3 regions of the Allobosea minatitlanensis genome follow, and region 3 is predicted to be linked to each of the others. Evidence: riboswitches for the same ligand, from Rfam matches in the RefSeq annotation. Region 3 holds a riboswitch; each other region holds the start of a gene.

Region 1 (9,559 bases), 1.0 Mb from region 3:
TCGAGGCGATGTACCAGCGCTTCGGCGGGGTCGACGGCTCGGCCTATTTCATCGGCGGCTTCGGCTTCACCGCGCTGACGGCGGAGGGCATCACCGTGGTGCCGATCCGCTCCGGCGTCGGCTGGCGGCTCGGCGTCAATCTCGGCTATCTGAAGTTCTCGCCGCAGGCGACCTGGAACCCGTTCTGAACGGCTGCGCTCCCGAAATCGGACAGGCGCGAAACGGCGCGTGAACCGAAGTTAAACCATGGCGCGGCAGGCTGGGCGAACTCTTCCGTCGAGACGAGGACCGCGTGCTCATCTATCTCGCCATCGCCTGGCTCGGCTGCGCCGCGATTTTCCTCGAACTGGCGGATCGCGCCCCGCTCATCGGCGAGTGAGACGCGCCGGGCAGCGGCGCGGTGCCGCCCGCCGGCCATGCGTTCCGCCGTCTTTCGTGAGCCTGCCCGGGCTGCCGCCTTCCGGCCTTTTTCAGCCGCGACTCTGCGGCCGGCGCCGTCTATAACCGGCGGCGCGTCCTCAAGGCCTTCAATCCGAGATCCTTCATGACCGTTTCAGTGAGTCCGCAGGCCGGAAAACGGCTCGAACCCGCCATGCTCGTCGACGTGGCTGCCCTGACGAAGGCGTATTTCGATCGGCCCGACCCGTCGCAGCGCGCGCAGCAGGTGGCCTTCGGCACCTCCGGCCATCGCGGCTCGGCCTTCGCCGGCTCCTTCAACGAGGCGCATATCCTCGCCATCGCCCAGGCGATCTGCCTCTATCGCCGCGAGCAGGGCATCGATGGGCCGCTCTTCCTCGGCATCGACACCCATGCGCTCTCGCGCAACGCCTTCGAGACGGTGCTGGAGGTCTTCGCCGCCAATGGCGTGACCACGATGATCGACGAGAAGCTCGGCTTCACCCCGACCCCGGTGATCTCGCACGCGATCCTGACCTATAATCGCGGGCGCCGGGCGGGGAAGGCGGACGGCGTGGTGATCTCGCCCTCGCACAACCCGCCGGCCGATGGCGGGCTGAAATACAACCCGCCCCATGGCGGCCCGGCCGATACCGACGCGACCGGCTGGATCGAGAAGAAGGCCAACGCCTTCCTGGCGGACAAGCTCGCCGGCATCGTCCGCACGCCCTACGAGAAGGCGCTGACGAGCGAACATGTCCGGCGCCACGACTATATCAGCGGCTATGTCGCCGATCTCGCGCAGGTGGTCGACATGGAGGCGATCGCCGGGGCCGGCGTCGCCATCGGCATCGACCCGCTCGGCGGGGCGGGGCTGGACTATTACCAGCCGATCATCGACCGTTACCGGCTGAAGGCGACGATCGTCAGCACGGCCCTGGATCCGGCCTTCGGCTTCATGACCGCCGACTGGGACGGCAAGATCCGGATGGACTGCTCCTCGCCCTACGCCATGGCGAGCCTGATCGGCATGCGCGACCGGTTCGACGTCGCCTTCGCCAACGACACCGACGCCGACCGGCACGGCATCGTCACCCGCAGCAGCGGGCTGATGAACCCGAACCATTATCTCGCCGCCGCCAGCGCCTATCTCTTCGCCAACCGTCCGGGCTGGCGGGCGGATGCGGCGATCGGCAAGACCGTGGTGTCGAGCGCGATCATCGACCGCGTCGCGGGCAAGCTCGGGCGCCGGCTGGTCGAGGTGCCGGTCGGCTTCAAATGGTTCGTCGACGGGCTGATCTCAGGCAGCTTCGGCTTCGCGGGCGAGGAGAGCGCCGGCGCCTCCTTCCTGCGCCGGGACGGCTCGGTCTGGACCACCGACAAGGACGGCATCATTCTCGGGCTGCTCGCGGCCGAGATCACCGCCCGGACCGGCAGCGACCCGGGCGTGCTCTACGACAGCCTGACCGCCGAGCTGGGCAAGCCCTGCTATGCGCGCGTCGATGCGCCGGCCACGGCCGCGCAGAAGGCGGTGCTGAAGAACCTCTCGCCGGCCCAGATCGCGACGAGGGAGCTGGCCGGCGAGCCGATCACCGCGATCCTCAGCGAGGCGCCCGGCAACGGCGCGCCGATCGGGGGCCTCAAGGTGACGAGCGCCGAGGGCTGGTTCGCGGCCCGGCCCTCCGGCACCGAGGAGGTCTACAAGATCTACGCCGAGAGCTTCCGCGACGAAGCCCATCTCGCCCGCATCCAGGACGAGGCGCGGCAGATCGTCGGGGCCGCCTTCGCGGCGGCCTGACCGGCATTGCCCGCTCGATAACGCGGCGGGCCCGCCCTCACCAGTCGATCGGGTCGGAGATGGCGGGGCGGCGTCCCGGCGTCGCCTCGCGCAGGAGCGAGCCGATCCTACGCTTGTACTCGGCCCAGGAGGCGAGGACGTGCCCGCATTTCGCGCAGGTGACGTCGCTGTTCTGCTCGATCCGGCCGGGCACCGAAACGCTGGCCGATCCGCAGATATGGCACTGAAAGCCGTCTCGCCCCACCGCCTGCTCCTGATGCTCCGGGCCGCGGCCGGCCCGTGCGCGCCATCAGTGGACAGGAGAGATGACTGGCGGCTGAACGCGCCGGTCAGTGCTTGTAGGGATCGTCCGCCGCGTCCTCGCCGGCGGCCTCGCGTTGGTCGAAGAAGGCGAGCCAGTCCTGGAGCGCCGGGGCCGGCGCCCCGGGCGCGGCGGCGAGCTGGCGCAGTGCCACCCGCAGCGCATGGCGGCCGAAGCGGCTCTGCGGCGCGGCGAAGCGGCGGGGATCCTCGCCGGAAGCGACCGCCGCTCTGACGGCATGCTTGACCGCCACGAGCGCGGGGTCGCCGAAGCGCGCCAGAAGCGCCTCGAAGCGCCGATGGTCGCCCAGATCGAAGGGGCGGGGGCGGCCGAGGGCGTCCCTGGCCGGATGGGCCGGCACGAGATGGGCGCAGGGCACGAAGCCTTCCGGAATCGGCTCGGTCGCGGCATGGGTGCGGCCCGTCCGCAGCAGTTGCGGCAGGACATGGGTATGCGGTCCCTCCGGGCTTCGGCCGTCGGCCGGGGGAATCGGCTGATAGACCTCGCAGCGGCCGATCCGGCCGAGGAAGACGCGATGCGGCCCGGCCGCGACGATGGCCGCCATCGCCGGGTTGCCGGGCTCGAACAGCGAGCGCCCGGCCTGGGCCCGCAGCAGCCGCAGCAGTTCGGGGTCCGCGCTGCGGATGCAGATATCGGCCTGGTGCGTGCCGAGGCCCATGTCGAAGAGGATGCCTGCGGCGTCCTCCCGGCGCAGCGCCTCGGCGTCGGGGCCGAGCTCGGTCAGGACCCCGCGCCGGTTCATCGCGCACTCCGCCTCCGGCAGGCAGAGCGCGATGCGGTGGCTCCAGCCCGTGCCGACGGCCGTCTCGGAGGCGAAGAGGCGCAGCCCCTCGAGCCGCCGGAAGCCGACGCCGCCGCGGGCCGTCGCCGCCGCCAGCAGCCCGGCCTCGTCGGTGATCGCGACCGGCTCGCCAGGGTCGCGCATATATTCGGCGATGGCGCCGAAGGTGCCGAGATTCCACTGGCTCGACGGGTCGTGGAGATGCGCGCGCAGGATGTCGCGGACCGTATCGTGATCGTTCATTCTGGTCTCAACCCGAGGAATATGCCCGCCAGGGCAGGAGAAGGGGCTCGCCGTCATGGCGGCCGCGGAAGGCGGTGACGCCGAAAACCGCCGCGAGGCGCTCGTCGTCGAGGACCTCCGCCGGGGCGCCCTCCGCGACCAGCCGGCCGCGGTCGATCAGCGCCAGCCTGTCGCAGAAGCGGGCGGCGAGCGTCAGGTCGTGCAGGACCACGACGACGCCGGCGCCGCGCCGCGCCGTCCGGCGCAGCAGCTCCATCACCTCGATCTGGTGCAGCGGGTCGAGCCCGGCGAGAGGTTCGTCGGCGAGGAGATAGGGCGCCTCGACCGCGAGCGCCCGGGCCAGCAGCACCCGCCGCCTCTCGCCGCCGGAGAGCGTGCCGAGCGGCCTGTCGCGGAAGGGCGCGGCGTCGCAGGCCTCCAGGGCATGGTCGATGGCGGCCTGATCGGCGCGGGACGGACCGGCGAAGGGACGCCGGTGCGGCAGGCGGCCGAGGCCGACCACCGCTTCGGCGGAGAGGGGCCAGGCGGTGTCGCCGCCCTGCGCCAGATAGGCGATGCGGCGGGCGAGCGCCTGCCTTCCGAGCGCGCGCGGGCTTTCGCCGTCATAGCGCAGGCTGCCGCTTGCCGGGGGCAGGAGCCCGGCGAGCAGGCGCAGCAGCGTGGTCTTGCCGGCGCCGTTGGGGCCGACGAGGCCGAGGAGCTCGCCCGGCCGCAGAGCGAGATCGACCTCCTGCAGGACGGGCTTGCCGCCGAGCGAGACGGCGAGGGCGCGGGCTTCGACGGTCATCGCGCCTCCCGCCGCATCCGGTCCACGAGGCTGAACAGGAAGGGCGCGCCGATCAGCGCCGTCACCACCCCGAGCTTGAGCTCCGGGCGGATCGGCGCCAGCCTGAGCGCCGTGTCGGCCAGCAGGACCAGGATCGCGCCGCCGAAGCCGCTGGCCAGCAGCAGCCGGCCGGGCCGGTTCGCCACCGCCGGCCGCAGCAGATGCGGCACGACGAGGCCGACGAAGCCGATCGCGCCGGCGACGGCGACCGCGCTGCCGACGGCGAGCGCGGTGCCGCCGATCAGCCGGACGCGCAGCCAGGTCAGGTCGACGCCGAGGCTGGCGGCGGTGTCCTCGCCCAGCGTCAGCGCGTCGAGCGCGGGGGCGGTCGAGAGCAGCAGGGCCCAGCCGACGAGCATCAGCGGCAGGGCGAGCAGCACATGGGCGAGGCTGCGATCGGCGAGCGAGCCCATCAGCCAGAAGACGATCTCCAGCGCGGCATAGGGATTGGGAGCGAGGTTCAGCGCCAGCGAGGTGGCGGCCCCGGCGAAGCTGTTGAGCGCGACGCCGGCGAGGATCAGCGTCGTGGTGCCGGCGCCGCGGCCGAGCAGGATGAAGAGCAGCAGCGTCGCCAGCACGGCGCCGGCGATGCCGCCGAGCGGCAGCGCCAGGGCCACGCTGGCGGAAAGCCCGCTGTAGAAGGCGAGGACCGCGCCGAAGGCGGCCGTGCTGGAGACGCCGATCACCCCCGGCTCGGCCAGCGGGTTGCGCAGCAGCCCCTGCAGCGCGGCGCCGGACAGGCCCAGGCTGAAGCCGACGAGCGCGCCGAGCATGGCGCGCGGCAGGCGCAATTCGCGCAGCACCAGCGCCGGCAGGCTCTCCCGGCCGGCCAGCAGGTCGCCGAAGGCCGCGCCGAGATCGAGCGGGGCGTAGCCCACGGCGACGGAAAGCGCGAAGACGGCGAGCAGGGCGAGGCCGAGCAGCGCCAGCAGCAGGGACGGCGGCAAGGGCGAGGGTCCGCGGCCGGCGCGTCTCATCGGGCCTCCCCGGCCGCGTCGGCAAGCAGCTCGATCGCGTCGAGCACGCTCGGGCCGGCGCAGCTCCAGAGCCGCGAGGGCAGGGCGACGAGCTTCAGCCGGGCGCCGAGCTTCCCGATCAGCGGGTGGTGCAGCACCTCGTTGGCGAGCGAGGGCGGGCCGCCGGGCATGTCGTTGAGGATCAGCATCTGCGCCTTGCTCAGCGCGACGGTTTCCAGGGCGATCTGGCCGTAGCTCTCGATGCCGAGATCGGCGGCGAGATTGTCAAGCCCCGCCGCGGTGAGGATCTCGTCGACCAGCGAGCCGCGCCCGACCGTGAATCCGCTGGGGCGCAGGACGATGGCGCGCGGGTGCCCGGCCGGGCGCCTTGCCGCGATGGCGGCGAGGCGCGCGTCGATCGCGGCGACGAGCCGGGCGCCGCGCGCCTCCTCGCCGAGCAGGGCCGCCATCTCCGTGATCTGGCCGCGCATCTCGGCGATGCTGCGCGGCACGCCGAATTCATGCACCGGCACGCCGGCGCGCCTCAGCAGGGCGACGGCCGGGCGGGTGGTGTAGGCGCCCGCGACGACGAGGTCGGGCCTGTCCGCCAGCACCTCCTCGACGAGGCCGTGATTGACCCCAACCGCGCCCGCCGCCTCGGCCATGTTGGCGTTGCGCGGATCGCGCGACAGCCAGGTGACGGACGCGATGCGATCGCGGTCGGCCAGGCGCAGGACCAGCTCGTCCGTGCACATGTTGAGCGAGACGATCCGCGCCGGCCTGCCCGCCGCCGCGCCGGCCGGCGCGGGCAGGGCCCAGGCCACGGCGCCCGCCAGCATGACGGCACGGGAGGCGCCGGCCGGCCGAAGCCGTGCGCGCAGGCGCCTCATCCGCCCAACGCCACCTTGATCCCGCCGAAGGCGCCGAAGCCGGGCACGAGAAAGCCGACCGGGTTCTCCCAGCGCTTGTCGAACAGGTTGTCGATGCGGCCGAAGACGGCGACCTTGTCGGTCGCCTTGTATTCGGCGGCGAGGTTGACCAGCGTCGCGCCCTTGGCCTTGAGGCGCGACACCGAGAAGTCGCGATTGCCGTCGATCCAGGGGCCGACATAGATCAGCGTCGCCGAGAGGGTGAGCTTCTCCATCGGGGTCCAGGTCGCGGTGGCGCTGGCCTTGTGGCGCGGCCGGCGCAGCAGCTCCTGCCGGGCGCTCTCGTCCTTGGCCAGGGTAAAGGTGTAGTCGGCGCGGATACGGAATTGCGGCGAGATCTCCAGCGCCGCGAAGGCTTCGACGCCATTCGTCCGGGCCCTGCCGACATTGGCGTAGGAATCGAAGGTCGCGTTGGTGACGATCAGGTTGCGGATGCTGTTCTGGAACCAGGTGGCGCCGAATTGCAGCTTCCGGTCGAAGAGGGGCTGCTCGAAGCCGACGTCCCAGCCGCGGCTTTCCTCCGGGCGCAGGTCCGGATTGCCGTGGAAGTTGTAGCCGGGGCGGTAGTCGACGAAGAGCTCGTTCAGCGTCGGCGCCTTGAAGCCGGTGCCGTAGCTCGCCTTCAGCTTGGTGTCCGTCCAGGGCAGGATGACGGCCGGCGCGACGCGCCAGGTCGTGTGGCCGCCATAGCTGTCGTCGTCGTCGCGGCGGATATTGGCCGCCAGGAAGAGGCGGTCCTGGATATTGCCCTGATATTCGAGGAAGGCGGCCCTGTTGCCGTTGGAGGCGGTGAAGTTCGTCGTCTCCAGCCGCTCGCGCTCGTATTGCAGGCCCATGATCAGGTTGTGGCCCTTGGCGATATCGAGGTCGCCGCGCCAGTCGACCTTGGTGCGCTCGCCGAGATATTCGGTCGGCAGGCCGAGCAGGCCGAAGGCGTTGGGCGAGCGGTTGAAGCGGTCCTGGTTGGTGTAGGAGACGCCGAGGCGGCTGACGAAGCGTCCGGCGAACGGGTCCCAGACCACCTCGCCGCGGGTCATGGCCTGCGCGTAGTTCTGGCTCGAGCGATAGGGGGTCGGCACGCTCGGGTATCCGGCATCGTAGGGGTTGAGGAACTTGCCGTCGGTATAGCGGCCGGTCCAGTTGACCCGCAGCGTGTCGGTGAGGGCGAAGCCCAGCCGGGCCGAGTAGGTGTAGGAATCATAGGCGTTCGGCCGCACCTTCCGCCCGGGCGGGATCAGTTGCGACGGTACGGAATCCGTCGAATCCGAGCGGAAATGGCTGAGGTTGAAGGCGTAGTCGAAGCGGTCCGTGCCGCCGCTGAAGCCGGCCGACTGGTTGAAGGTTCCGTGCGAGCCGGCCTCGACCCGGGCGGTCACCTTCGGCGGGCCTTCGCCGCGCCGGGTGGTGATGGAGATGACGCCGCCGAGGGCGTTGGCGCCGTAGAGGCCGCTCTGCGGGCCGCGCAGCACCTCGATGCGCTCGATGTCGTCGGTCTGCATCGAGCCGAAATCGAAGGAGCGGTTGGGCGTGGAGGGATCGTTGGCCTCGATGCCGTCGATCAGCACCTTGACGTGGTTGGAGTTGGTGCCGCGCATGAAGACGGAGGTCTGCCCGCCCGGGCCGCCGATCTGGACGAGGTTGAGGCCGGGTACGGTCGCCAGCGCCTGCGGCAGCGTCCGGCGCTGCTGCTGCTCGATCTCCTCGGCGGTGACGACGGTGACCGAGCTCGCCACCTCGCGCACCGGCGTCGGCTTGCCGGTGGGGCTGACGACGATTTCGTCGAGCGCGACCGAATCCTGCGCGGCGGGTGCGGCCGCGCGATCCTGGCCAAGGGCGGCGCCGGCGGAGCAGGCCAGGCCGAGCAGCGAGACGGAGAGCAGGAGGCGGCCGCGTCCTGCGGCCTGGCTTAAGGAAAACACGCGGGGAAACCTCGGGCGTTGACGTCTGTGGCACGTCACCGCGAACGCGATCTCCCCTTCGCCGCCAGATGGCGGCAAACGGTCGAATCAGCGATCGGCACACCCCGTCCGAACGTGCTCGCGTGTGACCACGGCAGACGGCAGGTCTCCTGGCTCGCGGGTCGGTGCCTTCCGCCGCCTTCCCGGGGCCGAGTCCCCAGTGGCGTCTGGCGAAAGGCTCGCCGCTTACAGTTGCGGGGGCAGCCGCGGCATGGGGCGGCAAGCCGCCCGCACCGCGTTCCCTTTTGATCCCCTGAGGGAACCGTCCCGTTCACGACTAGGGCGAAAGCATGGCAAGGTCAATTGGAGCCGCTCGATTTCCAAAGCCGGCGCGAGAGGCGCTTTTCGGCCGCCGGATCGGTGTGAAACGAAGCATCACATGGCAATGAGGCGGGATTAACCGGGAATAGGCGGGATCAGGCGGAAAGCGGCGGCGCTGCAAGGAGTTAGGCGGCAGGCGGCGCGGCGTTTAGTGCCATTTGATCCTTCGCGGTTTTGGCGGCCCGAATTCCAGAAATTCAGGAAGCCAGAAATCGGGCCTGCCGCTAACCCCTTGAAATGTCGTCGGCGCGGTCGGCGGAACTCGGAACAAATGCGCCAGTGTGCCGCTCTCGCTTCCGAGTTCGGTAAAACGACGATTTTTCAATGCGATATGAGCGAAGAGCGGGCATCATGCCCGTTTCCGAACTCGGAAGCGAAATCATCCTCCTCGCGGACCTTTCCGGAAGCGCTCGGCTGCACGGCGCGCAAGATCTTCCTCGTCGACGGCGATCAGGGCGAAGCTCGCGACGATGTAGGCCAGGCGCAGCCGTTCCCGATCGATGTCGGTCTCCGGCACGGAATCTCTAACCATCATCCAGGCCCTGTCGAGAGCGCCTTGCGCCCGCGCGACGTCGGCTGGATCGCTGAATGACGAGAAGGGAATTGTGATGGCCTCCCTGAAAAGGCTGGCTGTATCCGCCGGCAACCCGCCGGTCACCCTGTCGTTCCGGGATGTTTTGGCGCGACGCTCGAGCTCCCTGGCATCCGGCAGGTCGACTTTGAGATAGTACGACTCGACGGGGCGGTCGATGCGCCGGCCGCCGAAATCCATGGCGAAGGCATCGGCCACCTCCGGCCTGCAGAAACACCAGCACATGCCGTGCAGCCCGAGCGGGGTGGTCTCGGAATCGAACCAGGCCGCCCAGCGGTACATGATGCCGTATGCTATGGGCCCCGGGGTGCGGTCGAGCGCCACCTGATAGGGATGCGACCGGTTGCGGTGCTTGGGCGTGATCTCGCCCTTGCGCCTGGTCATTGCGGCCACCACCGCAGCAGCAGCCCCCCGGCAAGCCCGGCCGCGACGACGAT
Region 2 (9,559 bases), 2.0 Mb from region 3:
CCCATCGCGTCCATCCCTCCCGAATCCGCGGTTTTCCCGAGGTTAGCCGGTGCGCCGGCTCCCGTCCCGGCGCTGACCGCATGCAAGCCTCACGCTGGCGGCGGCGCCTCCGGCGCATCCGCGAGGAGCGCCGCATGCAGGCGAGACCAGGCGGCCTCATCGCCGGGCAGGCCGAAGCGCAGCCGCTCCGGCGCGTCCCGGAAGCGGCGGACATAGATGCCGCGGCGCCCGAGCCGGGCGAAGAGCGCCGCAGCCGCCGGGCTCTCCAGCAGGCGGAACAGGCCGGCGCCGCCGACGACGCGGCCATGCGGCGCGAGCAGCGCGTCGAGCCGCGCGGCGTCGCGGGCGCGCGCCGCGCCGGCCTCGGCGAGCCAGGCGGGATCCGCCAGCGCCCGCGCCCCGACATGCAGGGCCGGGCCGGCGACCGGCCAGGGGCCGAGCCCTGCCGCGAGGCGCGCCATCGCACCCGGCGCGCCGATGGCGAAGCCCAGGCGCAGGCCCGCGAGCCCATAGGTCTTGCCGAAGGAGCGCAAGACGACGACCCCGGCTGGCAGGCCGGGCACGAGGCTGGCCTCGGGCGTGAAATCGGCGAAGGCCTCGTCGACGACGAGCAGGCCGCCGCGGGCCGCGCATCCTGCGGCGAGCCTCGCGAGCTCTTCCCGCCGGAGCACGCGCCCGTCCGGGTTGTTGGGATTGACCACGACGACCGTGGCGGCCGCTCCGATCTCCGCCGCGGCGGAAACCTCCGTCACGGCAAAGCCCGCCTTGCGCCAGGCATGGCCGTGCTCGGCATAGGTCGGGCCGAGGATGGCGACGGGGCCGGCGGGCGCGAGGCGCGGCAGCAATTCGATCAGGATCTGCGTGCCGGGCGCGGCGACGATGCCGGCCTGGACCGGGACGCGATAGGCCGCACGCGCGGCGGCGATCAGCGCGGCCTCCTCATCCGCCCCGGGCAGGCGCGTCCAGAGGCTTAACGGCAGCGCCGGAAGCGGATAGGGGATCGGGTTGATCCCGGTGGAGAGATCGATCCAGGGCTGCGGCGCTTCCGGAAAGAGCGCGCGGGCCGTGGCGAGATCGCCGCCATGCCAGATGCCGTCCTCAGCCACGTTCCTCGCCCCCATCGCGTTCGCGCCCCGCATGACCCTCTCCGCCAGCCTGCCGCTGCTCGTGCTCGCGCTTCTGATCGAGGCGGCGTTCGGCTATCCGCAGCGCTTCTATGCCGCGATCGGCCATCCCGTCACCTGGATCGGGCGGTTGATCGGTGCGCTCGACCGGGCGCTCAATCGGGAAGCCGCTTCCTTCGCCCTGCGCAAGACGATGGGCGTGCTGGCGCTCGCGCTGCTGCTCGCCGTCGCCATCGCCGTGTCGGCGCTGCTCCAGCGCCTCTGCCTGTCCTTCGGACCACTCGGCCTCGTCCCGCTCGCGCTCCTCGCCTCGACGCTGATCGCCCAGCGCAGCCTCCACGAACATGTCGCCCGGGTCGCCGAAGGGCTCGAACAGGCGGGGCTGGAAGGGGGGCGAAAGGCCGTCGCGATGATCGTCGGGCGCAATCCGCGGACGCTGGACGAAGCCGGCGTGTCGCGCGCCGCGATCGAAAGCCTCGCCGAGAATTTCTCGGACGGGATCGTCGCGCCGGCCTTCTGGCTGGGGCTGGGCGGCTTGCCCGGCATCGCCGCCTACAAGGCGATCAACACCGCCGATTCGATGATCGGCCACCGCACGCCCCGCCATCTCGCCTTCGGCTGGGCTTCGGCCCGTCTCGACGACCTCGTCAACCTGCCGGCCTCGCGCCTGACGGCGCTGCTGCTGGTCGCCGCGGCGGCGCTCGACCGTAACGTCGATGCCGGCGGTGCCTGGCGGGCGATCCGGCGCGATGCCGGCAAGCACCGCTCGCCCAATGCCGGCTGGCCGGAGGCTGCGATGGCCGGGGCGCTGGGCCTGCGCCTCGCCGGGCCCCGCATCTATGGCGAAACCCGCGTCGAGGATCACTGGATGGGCGACGGCCGGGCCGAGGCGAAGGCGGGCGACATCCGCCGGGCGCTCGCGCTCTATCGGCGCGCCTGCGGCCTGCTCTGGGCGCTGGCCGCGCTCTTGGCGATGGTGACGCTGATCTGAGCTTATTCCGGCACCGGCACCGCACGCCGCGCAATGGCCTGGAGGTCGGCCCCCTGCGGCAGCGCGCCGAAATGGCCGGACCAGCCGCCGGCCAGCCGCGAGGCGACATAGGCGTCTGCGACCGCATGCGGCGCATGGCGGATCAGCAGCGAGGCCGAGAGCCCGAGCGCCATCCGCTCGACGAAGCGCCGCGCCAGATGCTCGTGGCGGAGCACGTCGACCAGATCGGTCTCAAGCTCGCCGAGGAAGGCGTCGAAGCGCGGATCGCTGCCGCGGGCGGCGCGCAATTCGTCGAGCAAGGCCGGGACGCAATCCGGATAGCGGCGGATCGAGCGGAGCACGTCGAGGCAGACGACATTGCCGGTGCCCTCCCAGATGCCGTTGAGCGGCGCCTCGCGGTAGAGCCGCGCCATCAGATGGTCCTCGATGAAGCCGTTGCCGCCATGGCATTCGAGCGCCTCGACCACGACCGGCGTGGCGCGCTTGCAGTTCCAGTATTTCGCGATCGGCGCGCCGATGCGGCCGATCAGCTTCTCCGCCTCGCTTTCGCCTTCGCGGTCGAGCGCATGGACGAAGCGGAAGGCGAGCCAGGCGGAGGCCTCGACCTCGAGCGCGAGGTCGGCGATCACATTCGTCATGATCGGCTGGTCGATCAGCGCCTTCTGGAAGGCGCGGCGATGCGCGGTGTGATGCGCCGCCTGCGCCACGGCATGGCGCATCAGCCCGGCCGAGCCGACGGCGAAATCGAGCCTGGTGTAGTGGTTCATCTCCAGCCCGGCGCGGATGCCGTGGCCGGGCTCGCCGATGAGATGGGCGATCACGCCGCGGAATTCGACCTCGGAGGAGGCGTTCGACCTGTTGCCGCACTTGTCCTTGAGCCGCTGGATCTGGAGACGGTTGCGCGAGCCGTCCGGCAGCCAGCCCGGCACGACGAAGCAGGAGACGCCCTCGTCTGTCCGCGCCAGCGTCAGGAAGACATCGGAATGCGGGACGGAGAAGAACCATTTATGGCCGGTGAGGCTGTAGGTTCCGTCGGCATTGCGGGTCGCCACCGTCTGGGTCTGGCGCAGATCCGAGCCGCCCTGCTTCTCGGTCATCGCCATGCCGACGGTGCCGCCGCGCTTCTGCGCCGCCGGCAGCGGACGCCCGTCATAGTCGCTGGAGGTGATCAGCCGGCCGAACTCGGCCCAGCGCGCCGGATCGCGCTGCAGCACGGGAATCGCCGAATAGGTCATGCCGAGCGGGCAGCAAATGCCGTTCTCGCCCTGATTCCAGAGATAGGACACCGCCGCGCGCGCCACCTGCGCGCCCTCCCGCGGCCTGGTCCAGCAGAGCGAATGGAACTCGTCGCGCATGGCGAGGCCCATCAGTTCATGCCAGGCGGGATGGAACGCGATCTCGTCGATGCGCCGGCCCCAGCGGTCATGGGTGCGCAGTTCCGGCAGGTTGCGGTTGGCCTGCCGCGCCAGATCCTGAACCGCTTGCGAGCCGACATGGCCGCCGACCGCGCCCGCCTGCTCGCGGAACCAGCCGGCGTCGAAGGCGTCTAGGATGCGGCCGAGCGCCGGGTCCGCCGCGAAGGCATCGTAATCCGCCAGCGCCGGAGCCTGGTTCAGCACCTCATGGGTATCGTAGCCATAGGCGTCGAGCACGGTCATGCGGGCTGTCCTTCATGGGAGATCAGGGCGGCGAGGGAGAGATCGGCGAGGGCGGCGGCGATCTCGCGGCCGCGTTCAGGGCTGATCGAACGATCCGGCGAGAGCGGGCCGATCAACGCCTCCATGAAGCCGCCGACGATCATCGCGGCAGCGGCATCGGGATCGACGGGGCGGAAAGCGCCCTGCCTCCCGCCCGCGACGACCAGCGCGCGAAAAATCCCGGCGATCGCGCGGCGGTAGTCGAGCCGCGTCGCGTCGACGGCCGGGTCGGCGGGCTCGGCGATCATCGACCAGGCGAGGCGGCGATTGGCGAAGGCGCGCCGGGCGAAGGCCTCGACCGCCGCCGTCAGGCGCTCGGCGACGGGGGCGTCGCTCGCCGCGATCTCGCGCAACACGGCAAGCTCGCGCGACGAGACCGCCGCGACGATCTCGGCCATCAGCTCCGCCTTGGAGGCGAAATAGGAATAGACGCTGCCGGTCGAGACGCCGCTGGCGGAAGCCACCGCCGCGATCGAGGTCTCGTGGAAGCCGACCTCCGCGACGATGCCGCGCGCGGCGGACAGGATCGCCTCGCGCTTGCCGGCCTTGCGCGGTTGCCTCGCCGTTCCCTCGGCCATGCGCGATCCCGAAATTGAACCTGAATTCAGATTCAATCTGAAAGCAAAGCGGCTTTCCGTCAAGCGGATGGATCGAGGGGCGAGATCGCTCCTCGCCGGAACGGCTGGTGGCAACCACCGGGCGTCGGCCGGCGAGGGAAATCAGGCTGTCATGCCGGGACTGGCCCGGAAGCCATGCCGGCACGCCGCTGTTCAAGGCTCGGCGCGGCGCCCCGCTCGATGCGGGGGTCATCGGCGGCGCAGCGCTGATCCCGGCGGCGCTCGCCCTCCTGAACCGCATGGATTTCCGCGGCGTTCATCCCCGGGCCGGACCAAGGCCGGGGCAAAGGGCCGCGACCGGGAGCGCAGGCTCCGGTGAACATGCGGAAGCCCTCAGAACTCGATGCCTTCCTGCGCCTTCACCCCGGCGGCGAAATGGTGCTTCACCAAGGTCATCTCGGTGACGAGGTCGGCCGCCTCGATCAGCTCCGGCTTGGCGTTGCGGCCGGTGACGACGATGTGCAGATCCGGCCGGCGCGCGGCCAGCGTCGCCACCACCTCGGCGAGCGGCAGATAATCGTAGCGCAGCGCGATGTTGAGCTCGTCCAGCACCAGGAGCCGGATGCCCGGATCGGCCATCAGCTCCCTGGCCTTGGCGAAGGCGCGCCCGGCGGCGGCGATGTCGCGGGCCTTGTCCTGCGTCTCCCAGGTGAAGCCCTCGCCCATGCTGTGCCACGAGACCTGATCGCCGAAGGCTTCGAGCGCCCTGCGCTCGCCGGTCGACCAGGCGCCCTTGATGAACTGCACCACGCCGATGCGCCAGCCATGGCCGAGCGCGCGCAGGATCAGCCCGAAGGCCGCCGTCGACTTGCCCTTGCCGGGGCCGGTATTGACGATCAGCAGCCCCTTCTCCAGCGTCTTGGAGGCGACCTCGGCATCCTGCACCGCCTTGCGCTTCTCCATCTTGGCCTTGTGGCGGGCGGCTTCGTCGCTGTCCGTCGTCATCGTCGCGCTCGCTTCTACTTCACCCGCATCGGCAATCCGGCGACCATGAAGACCACGCCGGCCGCGCGCGCCGCAAGCGCCTGATGCAATCGCCCGGCCTCGTCGCGGAAGCGGCGGGCGAGCGCGTTCTCCGGCACGATGCCGAGGCCGACCTCGCTGCCGACCAGCACGAGCGGGGCGGAAACGGTTTCGCAGGCGGCGATCAGGGCCTCGCATGCCGCGCCGGTATCCTGTTCCGCGAGGATCAGGTTGGTCAGCCACAGCGTCAGGCAGTCGACCAGGATCGGCCGACCGGCCGGCTGAGCGGCGATGGCTTCGGCGAGGGCCAGCGGCGCATCCACAGTTTCCCAGCCCGTCGGGCGGCGCGCCCGGTGCTCGGCGATGCGCGCCCGCATCTCGTCGTCATAGGCCTGCGCGGTGGCGATATAGGTCCAAGGTGCCGGCAGGGCCTCGACCAGGGCCTCGGCATGGCGGCTCTTGCCGGAGCGGGCGCCGCCGAGGACGAGGGTGAGATGGGGGATGGGCGTTGCTTGCATCGGCGGCTTCGGGTTCGCTCGCCGTCATCCCGACGACCGAAGCGAGATCCGGAATGACCGCGTAGAGGAAGGACCGGCCCTGCATTGCACAGCCGCACGCCGAAGGCTAATGATCGTCGCCGACGGTGCCTCCGCGAGGAGGTGAAAAGGGAACGCGGTGCGACGCCGCGGCTGCCCCCGCAACTGTAAGCGGGCGTCCTGCGCCATCGCCACTGGAGTTCGCTCCGGGAAGGCGGCGGAGGGCACCGGACCCGCGAGCCAGGAGACCTGCCGTCACCCGCAACGATCCAACCGGCTGCCGGCGGGGCGGCCACGGAGAACCGCCATGAACACCGCCTCGGTTTCCACCGCCCGGCCCAGCGTATCGGAGAGGGTCAAGGCCGTCGCCGCCGCCCTCGTCGTCGGCGTCGCCCTGGTCTACACCACCGGCTTCGCGGCCTCGACCAATGTCCACAACGCCGCGCACGACACCCGCCACGGCCTCGCCTTCCCCTGCCATTGAGGGAAGCCAGCCATGGTCACGCGCGTTCTCGCGGTCAGCATCCTGGCCGGGCTTCTGGCCGGTCTCGTCGTCGCCGCCCTCCAGCATGTCACCACCACCCCGCTGATCCTCCAGGCGGAAACCTATGAAAACGCCATGAGCGAAGGGCCGGGAGCGCCTCTCGCCTTCGCACAGGGGCAGGCCCGCATCATCCTCGCCCATAACCACGAGGCCGGGGCCGGCCATGACGAGGCCGAGTGGAAGCCGGAGGACGGCCCCCAGCGCCTGCTCTTCACCAGCGCCGCCACCATCGGCACCGCGATCGGCTTCGCCGCGCTGCTGCTGGCCGGCATGCTCGCGGCCGGCGACACGATCGACCAGCGCCGCGCGCTGATCTGGGGCGCCTGCGGCTTCCTCGCCTGCGGCCTGGCGCCCGGAATGGGGCTCGCGCCGGAGCTGCCCGGCGCCGCCGCGGCCGCGCTGCAGGAGCGCCAGCTCTGGTGGCTCGGGACCGCCGTCGCCACCGCGCTCGGGCTCTTCCTGTTCCTGCGCTACCAGGCGCCATGGCTCAAGCTGCTGGCGGTGGTGGTGATCCTGCTGCCGCATCTGGTCGGGGCGCCGCATGCGCCGACGCCGGAAAGCAAGGTGCCGGCCGAGCTCGCCGCGCATTTCACCTCGCTCTCGCTCGGTATCCAGGCCGCGCTCTGGCTGGTCACCGCCTTCGCGGTCGGCACGCTCTGGCCGTGGCTCGGCCGCCGCGCCGAGGCGCGCTAGGGAAGGACGCGGCGAAAGCCGCGCCCGGAAGGCCAGCCATGTCAGAGGGCGACCTCACCATCCATGTCTGCACGGCCTGCCGCCGCCCCCGCCCCGACCTGCCGGAAGGCTACGACCAACCGGGGATCGGGCTCGCGGAGCGGCTTGCCGCGCAGCTCGAAGCGAGGGGCAGCAGGATCGCCGTGCTGCCCGTCGAATGCCTCGCCGTCTGCAAGCGGCCCTGCACCATCGCGCTCAGTGCCGACGGCAAATGGACCTATCTGATCGGCGACCTCGAAACCGAAACCCATCTCGACGAGATCGTCGGCGCGGCGGAGGCCTATGCCGCCAGCGCCAACGGCATCGTTCCCTGGAAAGAGCGGCCGCAGTCCTTCCGCAAGGGCGTGGTCGCGCGCGTGCCGCCCTTGCCGGCGCGCCAGCAAGGATGACCCCATGAACGCTCCGCAGACCGCCCCTCTGGGCAAGACCTCGCTCGGCAAGACGCCCTGCACCATCATCACCGGCTTCCTCGGCGCCGGGAAGACGACGCTGGTGCGCCACCTGCTCGAAAACGCGCAGGGCAAGAAGCTCGCCGTGCTCGTCAACGAATTCGGCGATCTCGGCTTCGACGGCTCCTTCCTCGCCGGCTGCGGCATCGCGGGCTGCACGGCCGAGGACGTGGTCGAGCTGCCGAATGGCTGCATCTGCTGCACCGTCGCCGACGATTTCGTGCCGGCGCTGGAAAAGCTCCTGAACCGCCCCAATCCGCCCGAGCACATCCTGATCGAGACCTCCGGCCTCGCCCTGCCGAAGCCGCTCGTCACCGCCTTCAACTGGCCGGCGATCCGCTCGCGGGTCACGGTCGACGGGGTGATCGCCGTGGTCGACGGCCCGGCGGTGGCCGAGGGCCAGTTCGCCGACGACCCCGAGGCGCTCGCGGCCCAGAAGGCGGCCGACGCCGCGGTCGATCACGACAACCCGCTGGAGGAGGTGTTCGAGGACCAGATCCTCTGCGCCGACCTGATCCTGCTCAACAAGAGCGACCTCGTCGACGCGGCGGGCCGCGCGCGCGTCAAGGCCGAGATCGCCGCGCATCTGCCCAAGGCGATCAAGATCGTCGAGACCACCCATGGCAAGGTCGAGCCGGCGCTGATCCTGGGCTTGAGCGCCGCGGCCGAGAACGATCTCGCCGCCCGCCCCTCGCATCACGGCGAGGGCGAGCACGACCACGATCATGACGATTTCGACTCCGTCGCGGTGCCGCTGCCGGCGGGTCTCGCGCCGGAAGAGCTCTCGGCGCGCGTCGCGAAGGCGGCCGAGGCCGAAGGCGTGCTGCGGCTGAAGGGCTTCGCCGCCGTGCCGGGCAAGCCGATGCGGCTCGTGGTGCAGGGCGTCGGCCGGCGCGTCGGCCACCATTTCGACCGCCCCTGGGGCGCGGGCGAAGCGCGCGACGGGCGGCTCACCGTGATCGGCCTCAAGGGCTTCGACCTCAAGGCGGTGGAAGCGGCGCTGGCGGGGGCGTAGCATCGCGCGATGCACCTGCTCCCGACCAGCGAGATCAGGCTCGACGACGGCGAGGACGCCGTCGATCTCGCCCTGCCGCCGGGAGATCTGCTCGTCCTCTCCTTCACCGACAGCGACCTCTCGGCGCTGGCGGCGGCCGCGGGCGACGGCGATCTGTCGGTGCGGCTGGCGCCGCTCAGGCGGCTGAAGCATCCGCTCTCGGTCGATTTCCTGATCGAGAAGACGGCGGCGCAATGCCGCTTCGTGCTGCTGCGCTGCCTCGGCGGGCTCGACTACTGGCGCTACGGCATCGAGCAGCTCGGCGCCGCCTGCCGCGCGCAGGGCATCCCGCTGGCGATCCTGCCCGGCGACGAGCGCGACGATCCCAGGCTCGGCGAGCATGCCACGGTGCCGGCGGATTTCGCGGACGCGCTTTTGGCCTATTTCCGCGCCGGCGGCGGGGCGGAGAACATGCGCCGGCTGCTCGGGCGGATCGAAGGATATCTCGAATCGCAGTCGGCCCCCTGCCTCGCACCCCTGCCGCTCCTGCCTTTCTTCGCGATCGGCGAAGGCGGCAGGCCCCTGCCCTGGCCCGATGCGCTCGCCGCCCTCGCCTGCGACAAGCCGCTGGTCCCGATCCTGCTCTACCGTTCCGGCGCCGCGGCCGGCGATACCGCCATGGCCGAAGCCATCGCCGCCGCCCTGGCCGCCCGCGGTCTCGCCCCGCTGCCGCTGGCGCTGACCAGCCTGAAGGACCCCGTCGTCACGGCCGCGCTCGGCGCGCTGATCGCGGCGCGCAAGCCGGCGCTGATCGTCACCACCACCGCCTTCTCGGCTCGCGAGGGCGCCGATTTCGTGCTCGACGGCGCCGATTGCCCGATCCTGCAGGCCGTGCCGGTCGGCAGTCCGCGC
Region 3 (9,559 bases):
TGACATGCGCGGCCAGGTTGACCGAGCCGAGATTGCAGACCGCGACCTCATCGGCCGAGGTGTTGAGCGTGATCTCCGTGCAGAGGTTCGAGGAGTGCACCACGCCGGCATGCTGCTGCGGCGAGCGCAGGTTGCAGGCGTCCTTGAAGGTGATCCAGGGATGCCCGGTCTCGAACAGCATGGTCAGCATGCGCCGCCACAGATCGACGGCCTTGATCCGCTTGAAGACCTTGATCTCGCCGCGCTCGGCCTTGGCCTCATAGGCCTCGTAGGCCTGCTTGAACGGCTTGCCGTAGAGGTCGTGCAGCTCCGACACCTCGTCGGGGGAGAACAGCGTCCAGTCGGCGCCGGCCTCGACCCGCTGCATGAACAGGTCCGGGATCCAGTTCGCGGTGTTCATGTCGTGGGTGCGGCGGCGGTCGTCGCCGGTGTTCTTGCGCAGGTCGAGGAATTCCTCGATGTCGACATGCCAGGTCTCGAGATAGGCGCAGACCGCGCCCTTGCGCTTGCCGCCCTGGTTGACCGCGATGGCGGTGTCGTTGGCGACCTTCAGGAAGGGCACCACGCCCTGGCTCTCGCCGTTCGTGCCCTTGATATGGGCGCCGAGGCCGCGCACCGGCGTCCAGTCGTTGCCGAGGCCGCCGGAATACTTGGCCAGCAGGGCGTTGTCCTTGATCGCCTTGAAGATGCCGTCGAGGTCATCGGAAACCGTCGTCAGGAAGCAGGAGGAGAGCTGCGGCCTGAGCGTGCCCGAATTGAACAGCGTCGGCGTCGAGGCCATGAAGTCGAAGGAGGAGAGCAGGTCGTAGAACTCGATCGCCCGCGCCTCCCGGTCGATCTCGCGGATGGCGAGGCCCATGGCGACGCGCATGAAGAAGGCCTGCGGCAGCTCGAAGCGGTTGCCGCGGACATGCAGGAAGTAGCGGTCGTAGAGGGTCTGGAAGCCGAGATAGTCGAACTGCAGGTCGCGCTCCGGCTTCAGCGCCGCGGCGATGCGGGCCAGGTCGAAACGGCCGAGCTCGGGGTCGATCAGCTCGTTGGCGATGCCGGTCTTCAGATAGGCCTGGAAGTAATCGGCGTAACGCCCGGCCATCTCGGCCTGCGTCGCCTGCTCGGGCTGGCCGTGGACGAAGCTCAGCGCCTCGCGGCGGAGCTTGTCGAGCAGCAGCCGGGCCGAGACCTTGGAATAATTCGGCTCGGTCTCGATCAGGGTGCGCGCGGCCAGGATCGGCGCCAGCGCCAGCTCGTCGAGCGAGATGCCGTCATAGAGGTTGCGGCGGGCCTCGGCCAGGACCGGATCGGCCGAAACGCCGTCGAGCCCGGCGCAGGCCTCGCGCACGACGTTGTCGAGGCGGGCGGCGTCGAGCGGCGCGTAGGAGCCGTCGGCGAGCTTCATCCGCAGCGAGGGGGCGGCGGCCGCGGCCGGCTTCGCCTCGGACAGCGCCCTCGCCCGCTCGCGGGCCCGATCCTCGCGATAGAGCACATAGGCGCGGGCGACCTTGTGGTGCTCGCCGCGCATCAGGGCGAGCTCGACCTGGTCCTGCACGTCCTCGATATGGAAGGTGCGCCCGGTGGCGACGCGGCGCGTCAGCCCGGCGACGACCTGCTCGGTCAGCTCGGCGACGACGTCGTGGATGCGGCGCGAGGCGGCGGCGCTCGAGCCCTCGACGGCGAGGAAGGCCTTGGTCAGCGCGACCGCGATCTTGGCGGGGTCGAAGGGCGTGACCGCACCGTTGCGGCGAATGACCTGATAGCCGGGCTCGTTCGCCGCGGCCGGGGACGGCGACGCGGCGGCGGCCTGAGGAGCGGCAGAGGGCCGTTCGGCTTCAACGGAAAGAGACATCGGCATCAACCCCAAGATCAAGATGTTGGGGGCGAAGGTCGGGCGGCAGCGTCGGGAGGCACACGGCCCTGCAAGGACCGCGACCCGTCACACGCTCCGCCGGGACACTCCACCCGAGGACATAAACCAGGGTCGCGGCAGGTCTCCTGGCTCGCGGATCGTCGTTCCCATCCGTCTTTCCGCAGCCTTGCGGCCCCGGTGACATTACGCTGGATGCGAACGCGCCGCTGACAGGTGCGGGCACAGCGCCGGCCTCTCACCGGCTTCCCTCTTGGCTCTCGATCTTGCGATTCGAGAGACCGTCGACCACCACATTTAGTATCTGGAGCCCCGCTCCTGTCAATAGGTCGTCTCGCGCTCTTCAGCCATCTGTGAAGATCGGGGATCGTCGCGGCGCGGGCGACCCTAACCCTTTTTGGCCGCTCGACAACACCGCGCGAGGCCCCGCCGCGCGCCATCCCCTCATTTCACCGCATAGGGGGCGAAGGCGCTTCTCTGCTCGTCGACATGGAGCGGTTTTCCGACCGGGGGAAAGGCCCGCTGCGGGCAGGCCGGGCGCTCGCAGATGCGGCATCCCGCGCCGATCGGCGTCGCCGCATCGGCATTGCCGAGATCGAGACCGTCGGCATAGACCAGCCGCCCGGCATGGCGCAGGTCGCAGCCCAGCGCGACGGAGAAGGTCTTGCGCGGCTGATGGTAGCCCCCGCGCGCCCGCGAGACCGAGCGCGCCACCCAGAGATAGGTACGGTCGTCCGGCATGCGGGCCACCTGCGTCAGCACGCGCCCGGGCTGGACGAAGGCGTCGTAGACGTTCCACAGGGGACAGGTCCCGCCCACCCGCGAGAAATGGAAATCGGTGGCCGACTGGCGCTTCGAGATGTTGCCGGCGCGGTCGACGCGGATGAAGAAGAAGGGCACGCCCTGGGCGCCGGGCCGCTGCAGGGTCGAGAGCCGGTGGCAGACCGTCTCGAAGCCGACCCCGAAGCGCTGGCCGAGCAGCTCGATGTCGTAGCGGCAGGCTTCCGCCGCCGCGAGGATCTCGCCATAGGGCAGGACGAGCGCGCCGGCGAAATAATTCGCCAGGCCGATCCGGGCGAGGCGCCGGGAATCCTCGCCGCCGAAGCGCCCGGTCGCGACCAGCCCGTCGATCGCGTCGCGATGCTCGAGGAAGGCGAGCTGGGTCGCGATCTGGAAGGCGCGCTGCCCCGTTCCCAGATGCGAGGACAGCCGCAGCACGCCCTCGGCCACGTCGAAATGGCGCTGCCCGCCCTCCTCGCCCTCGGGCCGGAAGGTGGCGACGCGGATGCCGTGCCGGTCCCGCAGCCGCTCGATCAGGGCGGCCTCGGCCTGGCCCCCCGCGGCGCCGAGCTCGCGCGCGATCGCCTCGGCGGCGCGGTCGAGCGGGTCGATATGGTTGTGCCGCTCGTAGAAGAAGTCCCGCACCTCCTCGAACGGCGTCGAGACGGCCGAGGTCAGGGCGGACTGGCGATCGTCGCCGAGCCGCGCCGCCAGCGCCGCGGATTGCTCCAGCGCGCTGCGATAGCGCCGGTGCAGCGAGACCAGCGCGCGCCCGACCGCCGGCATGCTCGCCGCCAGCTCGCGCAACTCCGCCGTCGCGATCTGCTCGCCGATCGCGGGATCGGTCAGCGCCTCCCGCAGATCGCCGATCAGCCGCGCCTCGTCGTCGTCGGAGAAGAGCTGCACGTCGACGCCGAAGGCGGCGTTGAGCTTCAGCAGCACGGGCACGGTCAGCGGGCGCTGGTTGTTCTCGAGCTGGTTGAGATAGCTCAGCGACAGGCCGAGCGCCGAGGCGAGCGCAGCCTGAGTCAGCCGGCGTTCCTCGCGCAGGCGCTTGAGGCGGACGCCCATGAAGGCCTTCTTCATGTCCCGGCTCCTTCGCGCAAGGTCGCTTCGCAAACTTTGCAGATTTGCCGATCCGTCTCCGCAAAACTCCGCAATTTCAGCCCTTTATCGCAGGGTAGTTCCGCAGATATTGCGAAGAAGATCGATGATTGCAAGCGCATGGGCCCGCGGCATGGCAATGGCGGCAGAACAGGGAAGCGAACGTCGCGAGGCGCCGACGCGCTTCGTGGAGTTGGTGTTTCCCGAGCAGTCCAATCATGACGGCACGCTCTTCGGCGGCCATGCGCCAAGCCTGATGGGCAAGGCCGCCTTCGTCGCCGCCACGCGCCGCGCGCGCTGCGCCGTCGTCATGGCGACCCCCGACAAGGTCGCCTTCCACGAGCCGGTGCGCGTCGGCGAGCGCGTCGAGCTGACCGCCGAGGTCACGCGCGTCGGCCGCTCCTCGATGACCGTCACCGTCGACATGGTCGCCGAAGCGCCGGTCTCCGGCGAGACGCGGCTGGCGGTGCGCGGCGCCTTCGAAATGGTCGCGGTCGCCGCGAATGGCCGGCCGATCCGCATTCCCTCCTCCCCCTCCTCCGTTTCCAGCCCATCCGAGGAAACCCAGTCGTGAAGCAGCACAGCGTCCGTACCCATAAGTCCGCCGAGAACCTGCCGCGCCCGCAGCAGCTCGCCTGGAAGATCGCGGAGGTCGCCGCCGACCCGGTCGCGGTCGAGCCCGCCGTGGTCGAGATGATCGGCAACCGCATCATCGACAACGCCGCCGTCGCCGCCGCCTCGCTGACGCGCCGCCCGGTCGCCAGCGCCCGCGCCCAGGCGCTGGCCCATCCCTTCAAGCCCGGCGCCACCGTCTTCGGCCTGGCGGCCGACCGGCGCGTCTCGCCGGAATGGGCGGCCTGGGCCAACGGCGTCGCCGTGCGCGAGCTCGATTTCCACGACACCTTCCTGGCCGCCGACTATTCGCATCCGGGCGACAACATCCCGCCGGTGCTGGCGGTCGCGCAGCATTGCCGGCTCGACGGCGCGGCGCTGGTGCGCGGGCTCGCCGCCGCCTACGAGATCCAGGTCGATCTGGTGAAGGGCATCTGCCTGCACGAGCACAAGATCGACCACATCGCCCATCTCGGCCCCTCCGCCGCCGCCGGCATCGGCGCGGCGCTGAACCTGCCGGCGGAGACGATCTATCAGGCTGTGCAGCAGGCGCTGCACGTCACCACCACCACGCGCCAGTCGCGCAAGGGCGAGATCTCGAGCTGGAAGGCCTATGCCCCCGCCTTCGCCGGCAAGATGGCGGTGGAGGCCGTCGACCGCGTCATGCGCGGCGAAGGCGCGCCCTCGCCGGCCTGGGAGGGCGAGGACGGCTTCATCGCCTGGCTGCTCTCCGGCCCGAAGGCCGAATACCATGTGCCGCTGCCGGAAAAGGGCGAGCCGAAGCGCGCCATCCTCGACACCTACACAAAGGAGCATTCGGCCGAGTACCAGAGCCAGGCGCTGATCGACCTCGCCCGCCGCATGGGCCCCAGGATCAGGCAGGCCGGCGGCGACCTGTCGCGGGTGAAGAGCATCGTCATCCACACCAGCCACCACACGCATTACGTGATCGGCACCGGCGCCAACGACCCGCAGAAGATGGACCCGAAGGCGAGCCGCGAAACCCTCGACCATTCGATCATGTACATCTTCGCCGTCGCGCTGGAGGATGGCGGCTGGCACCATGAGCGCTCCTATGCGCCCGAGCGCGCCAACCGGCCGGAGACGGTCGCCCTCTGGCACAAGATCTCGACGGTCGAGGACCCCGAGTGGACGCGGCGCTATCACAGCCACGACCCGAAGGAGAAGGCTTTCGGCGGGCGCGTCGTCGTGACGCTCGCGGACGGCTCGACCGTCACCGACGAGCTCGCCATCGCCGATGCGCATCCGCTCGGCGCCCGCCCCTTCGCCCGCGCCCAGTACATCGAGAAGTTCCGCACCCTGGCGGAGGGCATCGTCTCCGCCGCCGAGCAGGAGCGCTTCCTCGGCGCGGTCGCGCGGCTGGAACGGCTCGATGCGAACGATCTCGCGGGCCTGAGCTTCGCGGTCGACCCCGCCCTGCCGGGCACGGGCGCGACCGGCATCTTCGACTGGAACGCCAGCCATGGCGGGGCCCGCTCCGGGCTCTCCGTCGTGGCCTGACAAGGGAGGACAGGATGAGCCAGGAAAGCACCGCGCCGGCGAAGCCCGCGCCGAAGAAGTCGGTGGCGCTGTCGGGCGTCGTCGCCGGGAACACCGCGCTCTGCACCGTCGGGCGCACCGGCAACGACCTGCACTACCGCGGCTACGACATCCTCGATGTCGCCGAGCGTTGCGCGTTCGAGGAGATCGCCCATCTCCTCGTCCACGGCACGCTGCCGACGGCGGCCGAGCTCGCGGCCTACAAGGCGAAGCTCGCGGGCCTGCGCGGCCTGCCCGCCGCGGTGCGCTCGACGCTGGAGGCGCTGCCGGCGGCGGCCCATCCGATGGATGTGATGCGCTCCGGCGTCTCGGCGCTCGGCTGCGTGCTGCCCGAGGCGCATGACCACAACCATGCCGGCGCCCGCGACATCGCCGACCGGCTGATGGCCTCGCTCGGCTCGATGCTGCTCTACTGGCACCATTTCGCCCAGAACGGGCGCCGGATCGAGGTCGAGACCGACGACGACAGCATCGGCGGCCATTTCCTGCACCTGCTGCACGGCAAGCGGCCGAATGCGGAGCATGTCCGGGCGATGCACACCTCGCTCGTCCTCTATGCCGAGCACGAGTTCAACGCCTCGACCTTCACCGCGCGCTCGATCGCCGGCACCGGCTCCGACATCTATTCGGCGATCACCGGCGCGATCGGCGCCCTGCGCGGCCCCAGGCATGGCGGCGCCAACGAGGCGGCCTTCGACATCCAGAAGCGCTATGCCGACGCGGACGAGTCGGAAGCCGACATCCGCCGGCGGGTCGAAGCGAAGGAGGTGGTGATCGGCTTCGGCCATCCGGTCTACACCATCGCCGATCCGCGCAACGCCGTGATCAAGGAGGTGGCCCGCCGGCTCTCGCGCGAGGCCGGGGCGATGAAGATGTTCGAGATCGCCGACCGGATCGAGGCGGTGATGAGCGAGACCAAGAAGATGTTCGCCAATCTCGACTGGTTCAGCGCCGTCTCCTATCATCTGCTCGGCGTGCCGACCGCGATGTTCACGCCGCTCTTCGTGATCGCCCGGACCTCGGGCTGGGCCGCCCACATCATCGAGCAGCGGCAGGACAACAAGATCATCCGGCCCTCCGCCAACTATGTCGGCCCGGAGAACCTGCCCTTCGTGCCGCTCGAGGCGCGCGGACGCGCGCCCTCCCCGGCGCGCGCGGCCTGAGGAGAAGAAACATGCCTTATCTCGTTGGCTCCGAAATCCCGGACCAGCCCGCCGGCCGGCGCTTCCGGGCGCTGATCGAGCGCGGCGGCATCGCCCGCCTGCCGGGCGCCCATAACGGCATGACGGCGCTTCAGGCCAAGGCGGCCGGCTTCGAGGGGCTCTATCTGTCGGGCGCGGCGATGACCGCCTCGATGGGCCTGCCCGATCTCGGCATCATCACCGTCGACGAAGTCGCCTTCTTCATCCGCCAGATCGCCCGGGCCTCGGGCCTGCCGCTGCTGGTCGACGGCGACACCGGCTATGGCGAGGCGCTCAACGTCATGCACATGGTGCGCGTCTTCGAGGAGGCCGGCGCCGGCGCCGTCCATATCGAGGATCAGCTCCTGCCGAAGAAATGCGGCCATCTCAACGACAAGAAGCTCGCCGACGCGCACGACATGGCGGCCAAGGTCGCCGCCGCCGCCAAGGCCCGCCGCCACCTCTACCTGATCGCCCGCACCGACGCCGCCGCGAGCGAGGGCATGGACGGCGCCGTGGCGCGCGCCAGGCTCTTCGTCGAGGCGGGCGCCGATGCGATCTTCCCGGAGGCGCTGACCAATGCCGAGATGTTCCGCGAATTCGCGCGCCGCCTGCCCGGCGTCCCGCTGCTCGCCAACATGACCGAGTTCGGCCGCACGCCGTTCTTCACCGCCGACGAGTTCGAGGACATGGGCTACCGCATGGTGATCTGGCCGGTCTCCTCGCTGCGCGTCGCCAACAAGGCCCAGCAGCGTCTCTACACCGCCCTGGCCCGCGACGGCGGCACCCATGCCATGGTCGAGCAGATGCAGACCCGCGCCGAGCTCTACCAGACCATCGGGCTCGCCGATTACGAGGCGCTCGACGCCTCGATCGTCGCCACCGTCATCCCGGAGGGCATGCCCCAGCGGGAGCGCGAGGCCTCGTGACGATCCGACCGTGCGGGATGTGCATGGTTGCCTCCCGCATGGCCGCTTCCCGCACCGCCATCCTCGGATATGCTCGGCCAACCGGATCCGTCCCGACATTCCGGCAGGGGTGACACCATGCACAGCTACATCGCCGCCGTCGTCCAGGCCGCCTCCTTTCCCGACGATCCGCTCAGGACCGCCGGCAAGGCGGCCGAGCTGATCGGGGAGGCGGCCGCGAAGGGCGCGAAGCTGGCGGTGTTTCCCGAGGCTTTCCTCGGCGGCTATCCCAAGGGGGCGTCCTTCGGCGCGCCGGTCGGGATGCGCAAGCCGGAGGGCCGCGAAGCCTTCCGGCGCTACTATGAGGCCGCGATCGGCCTCGACGGCGAGGAGGTCGCGACCATCGCCGCGGCCACGGCGGAGACCGGGCTCTTCACCGTCATCGGCTGCATCGAGCGCGATGGCGGCACGCTCTATTGCACCGCCTTGTTCTTCGACGGGGCGAAGGGGCTGATCGGCAAGCACCGCAAGCTGATGCCGACCGCCGCCGAGCGATTGATCTGGGGGTTCGGCGACGGCTCGACCATGCCGGTCTACGAGACCGCGCTGGGGCGCGTCGGCGCCGTGATCTGCTGGGAGAACTACATGCCCATGCTGCGCATGCACATGTACTCCAAGGGGGTCGGCATCTATTGCGCGCCGACGGCGGACGACCGCGACACTTGGTTGCCCTCGATGCAGCATATCGCGCTCGAGGGGCGCTGCTACGTGCTCACCGCCTGCCAGCACATCACCCGCGGCGCCTATCGCGACGACCATGAATCGGCGCTCGGCGACGATCCCGCGACGGTGATGATGCGCGGCGGCAGCGCCATCGTCGATCCGCTCGGCCGCGTCCTTGCCGGCCCCGACTTCTCCGGCGAGACGATCCTCTACGCCGAGATCGACCCGGGCCAGATCGCCCGCGGCAAGTACGACTTCGATGCGACCGGGCACTACGCCCGTCCCGACGTCTTCCAGCTCACGGTCGACGAGCGGCCCAAGCGCGCGGTTTCCAGCACCGCCGGCTGAGGCCGGCGCAGCGGAAGCGCCTCCCCGGCCCGATGCCTAGACGGCGTTGTAGGGCACGAAGCCGTGGATGCGCTCGTCGATGGCGAGCGGCTTGCCGATCGGCGGGAAGGCGCGCTGCGGGCATTCCAGCCGCTCGCACACCTTGCAGCCGGCGCCGATCGGCGTCGCCGCGCTGGGATCGCCGAGGTCGAGCCCCTTGGAATAGACCAGCCGGCCGGCATGGCGGATATCGCAGCCGAGCCCGATCGAGAAGCTCCTGCCGATATCGCCATAGCCGCCGACGGCGTCGTTCACCGTGCGGGCGATCCAGAGATAGGTGCGCCCGTCCGGCATCTGCGCGGTCTGGGTCACGATGCGCCCCGGCTGGGCGAAGGCCTCGTAGACGTTCCAGAGCGGGCAGGTGCCGCCCACCCGCGAGAAATGGAAATCGGTCGCCGATTGCCGCTTGGAGATGTTGCCGGCGCGGTCGACCCGCACGAAGA

The links. A riboswitch is a leader RNA that binds a small molecule or an ion and turns the genes downstream of it on or off. The one in region 3 is predicted to bind cobalamin.
Region 1: another riboswitch for cobalamin. It lies ahead of ACWH43_RS06395 (TonB-dependent receptor plug domain-containing protein); the one in region 3 lies ahead of ACWH43_RS11665 (ribonucleoside-diphosphate reductase subunit alpha).
Region 2: another riboswitch for cobalamin. It lies ahead of ACWH43_RS21140 (CbtB domain-containing protein); the one in region 3 lies ahead of ACWH43_RS11665 (ribonucleoside-diphosphate reductase subunit alpha).

What each region holds. Positions count from the first base shown of each region.
Region 1 is NZ_OZ224509.1:1,321,485-1,331,043, forward strand. It holds gene ACWH43_RS06355 (DUF1134 domain-containing protein) at 1-188, shown strand, start outside; gene ACWH43_RS06360 (hypothetical protein) at 146-418, opposite strand; gene pgm (phosphoglucomutase (alpha-D-glucose-1,6-bisphosphate-dependent)) at 545-2,194, shown strand; gene ACWH43_RS06370 (hypothetical protein) at 2,232-2,438, opposite strand; gene ACWH43_RS06375 (DUF6925 family protein) at 2,524-3,540, opposite strand; gene ACWH43_RS06380 (ABC transporter ATP-binding protein) at 3,548-4,327, opposite strand; gene ACWH43_RS06385 (FecCD family ABC transporter permease) at 4,324-5,343, opposite strand; gene ACWH43_RS06390 (ABC transporter substrate-binding protein) at 5,340-6,212, opposite strand; gene ACWH43_RS06395 (TonB-dependent receptor plug domain-containing protein) at 6,209-8,170, opposite strand; cobalamin riboswitch at 8,293-8,489, opposite strand; gene ACWH43_RS06400 (hypothetical protein) at 8,910-9,506, opposite strand; gene ACWH43_RS06405 (hypothetical protein) at 9,503-9,559, opposite strand, start outside.
Region 2 is NZ_OZ224509.1:4,312,833-4,322,391, forward strand. It holds gene ACWH43_RS21105 (D-2-hydroxyacid dehydrogenase) at 1-5, opposite strand, end outside; gene cobD (threonine-phosphate decarboxylase CobD) at 90-1,139, opposite strand; gene cbiB (adenosylcobinamide-phosphate synthase CbiB) at 1,138-2,115, shown strand; gene ACWH43_RS21120 (acyl-CoA dehydrogenase family protein) at 2,118-3,773, opposite strand; gene ACWH43_RS21125 (TetR/AcrR family transcriptional regulator) at 3,770-4,390, opposite strand; gene cobO (cob(I)yrinic acid a,c-diamide adenosyltransferase) at 4,763-5,374, opposite strand; gene cobU (bifunctional adenosylcobinamide kinase/adenosylcobinamide-phosphate guanylyltransferase) at 5,389-5,910, opposite strand; cobalamin riboswitch at 6,017-6,199, shown strand; gene ACWH43_RS21140 (CbtB domain-containing protein) at 6,236-6,412, shown strand; gene ACWH43_RS21145 (CbtA family protein) at 6,425-7,165, shown strand; gene ACWH43_RS21150 (DUF1636 family protein) at 7,204-7,593, shown strand; gene cobW (cobalamin biosynthesis protein CobW) at 7,598-8,668, shown strand; gene ACWH43_RS21160 (cobaltochelatase subunit CobN) at 8,678-9,559, shown strand, end outside.
Region 3 is NZ_OZ224509.1:2,326,962-2,336,520, reverse strand. It holds gene ACWH43_RS11665 (ribonucleoside-diphosphate reductase subunit alpha) at 1-1,843, opposite strand, end outside; cobalamin riboswitch at 1,963-2,163, opposite strand; gene ACWH43_RS11660 (short-chain fatty acyl-CoA regulator family protein) at 2,306-3,727, opposite strand; gene ACWH43_RS11655 (acyl-CoA thioesterase) at 3,711-4,319, shown strand; gene ACWH43_RS11650 (MmgE/PrpD family protein) at 4,316-5,878, shown strand; gene prpC (bifunctional 2-methylcitrate synthase/citrate synthase) at 5,893-7,080, shown strand; gene prpB (methylisocitrate lyase) at 7,092-8,027, shown strand; gene ACWH43_RS11635 (carbon-nitrogen hydrolase family protein) at 8,145-9,077, shown strand; gene ACWH43_RS11630 (short-chain fatty acyl-CoA regulator family protein) at 9,114-9,559, opposite strand, start outside.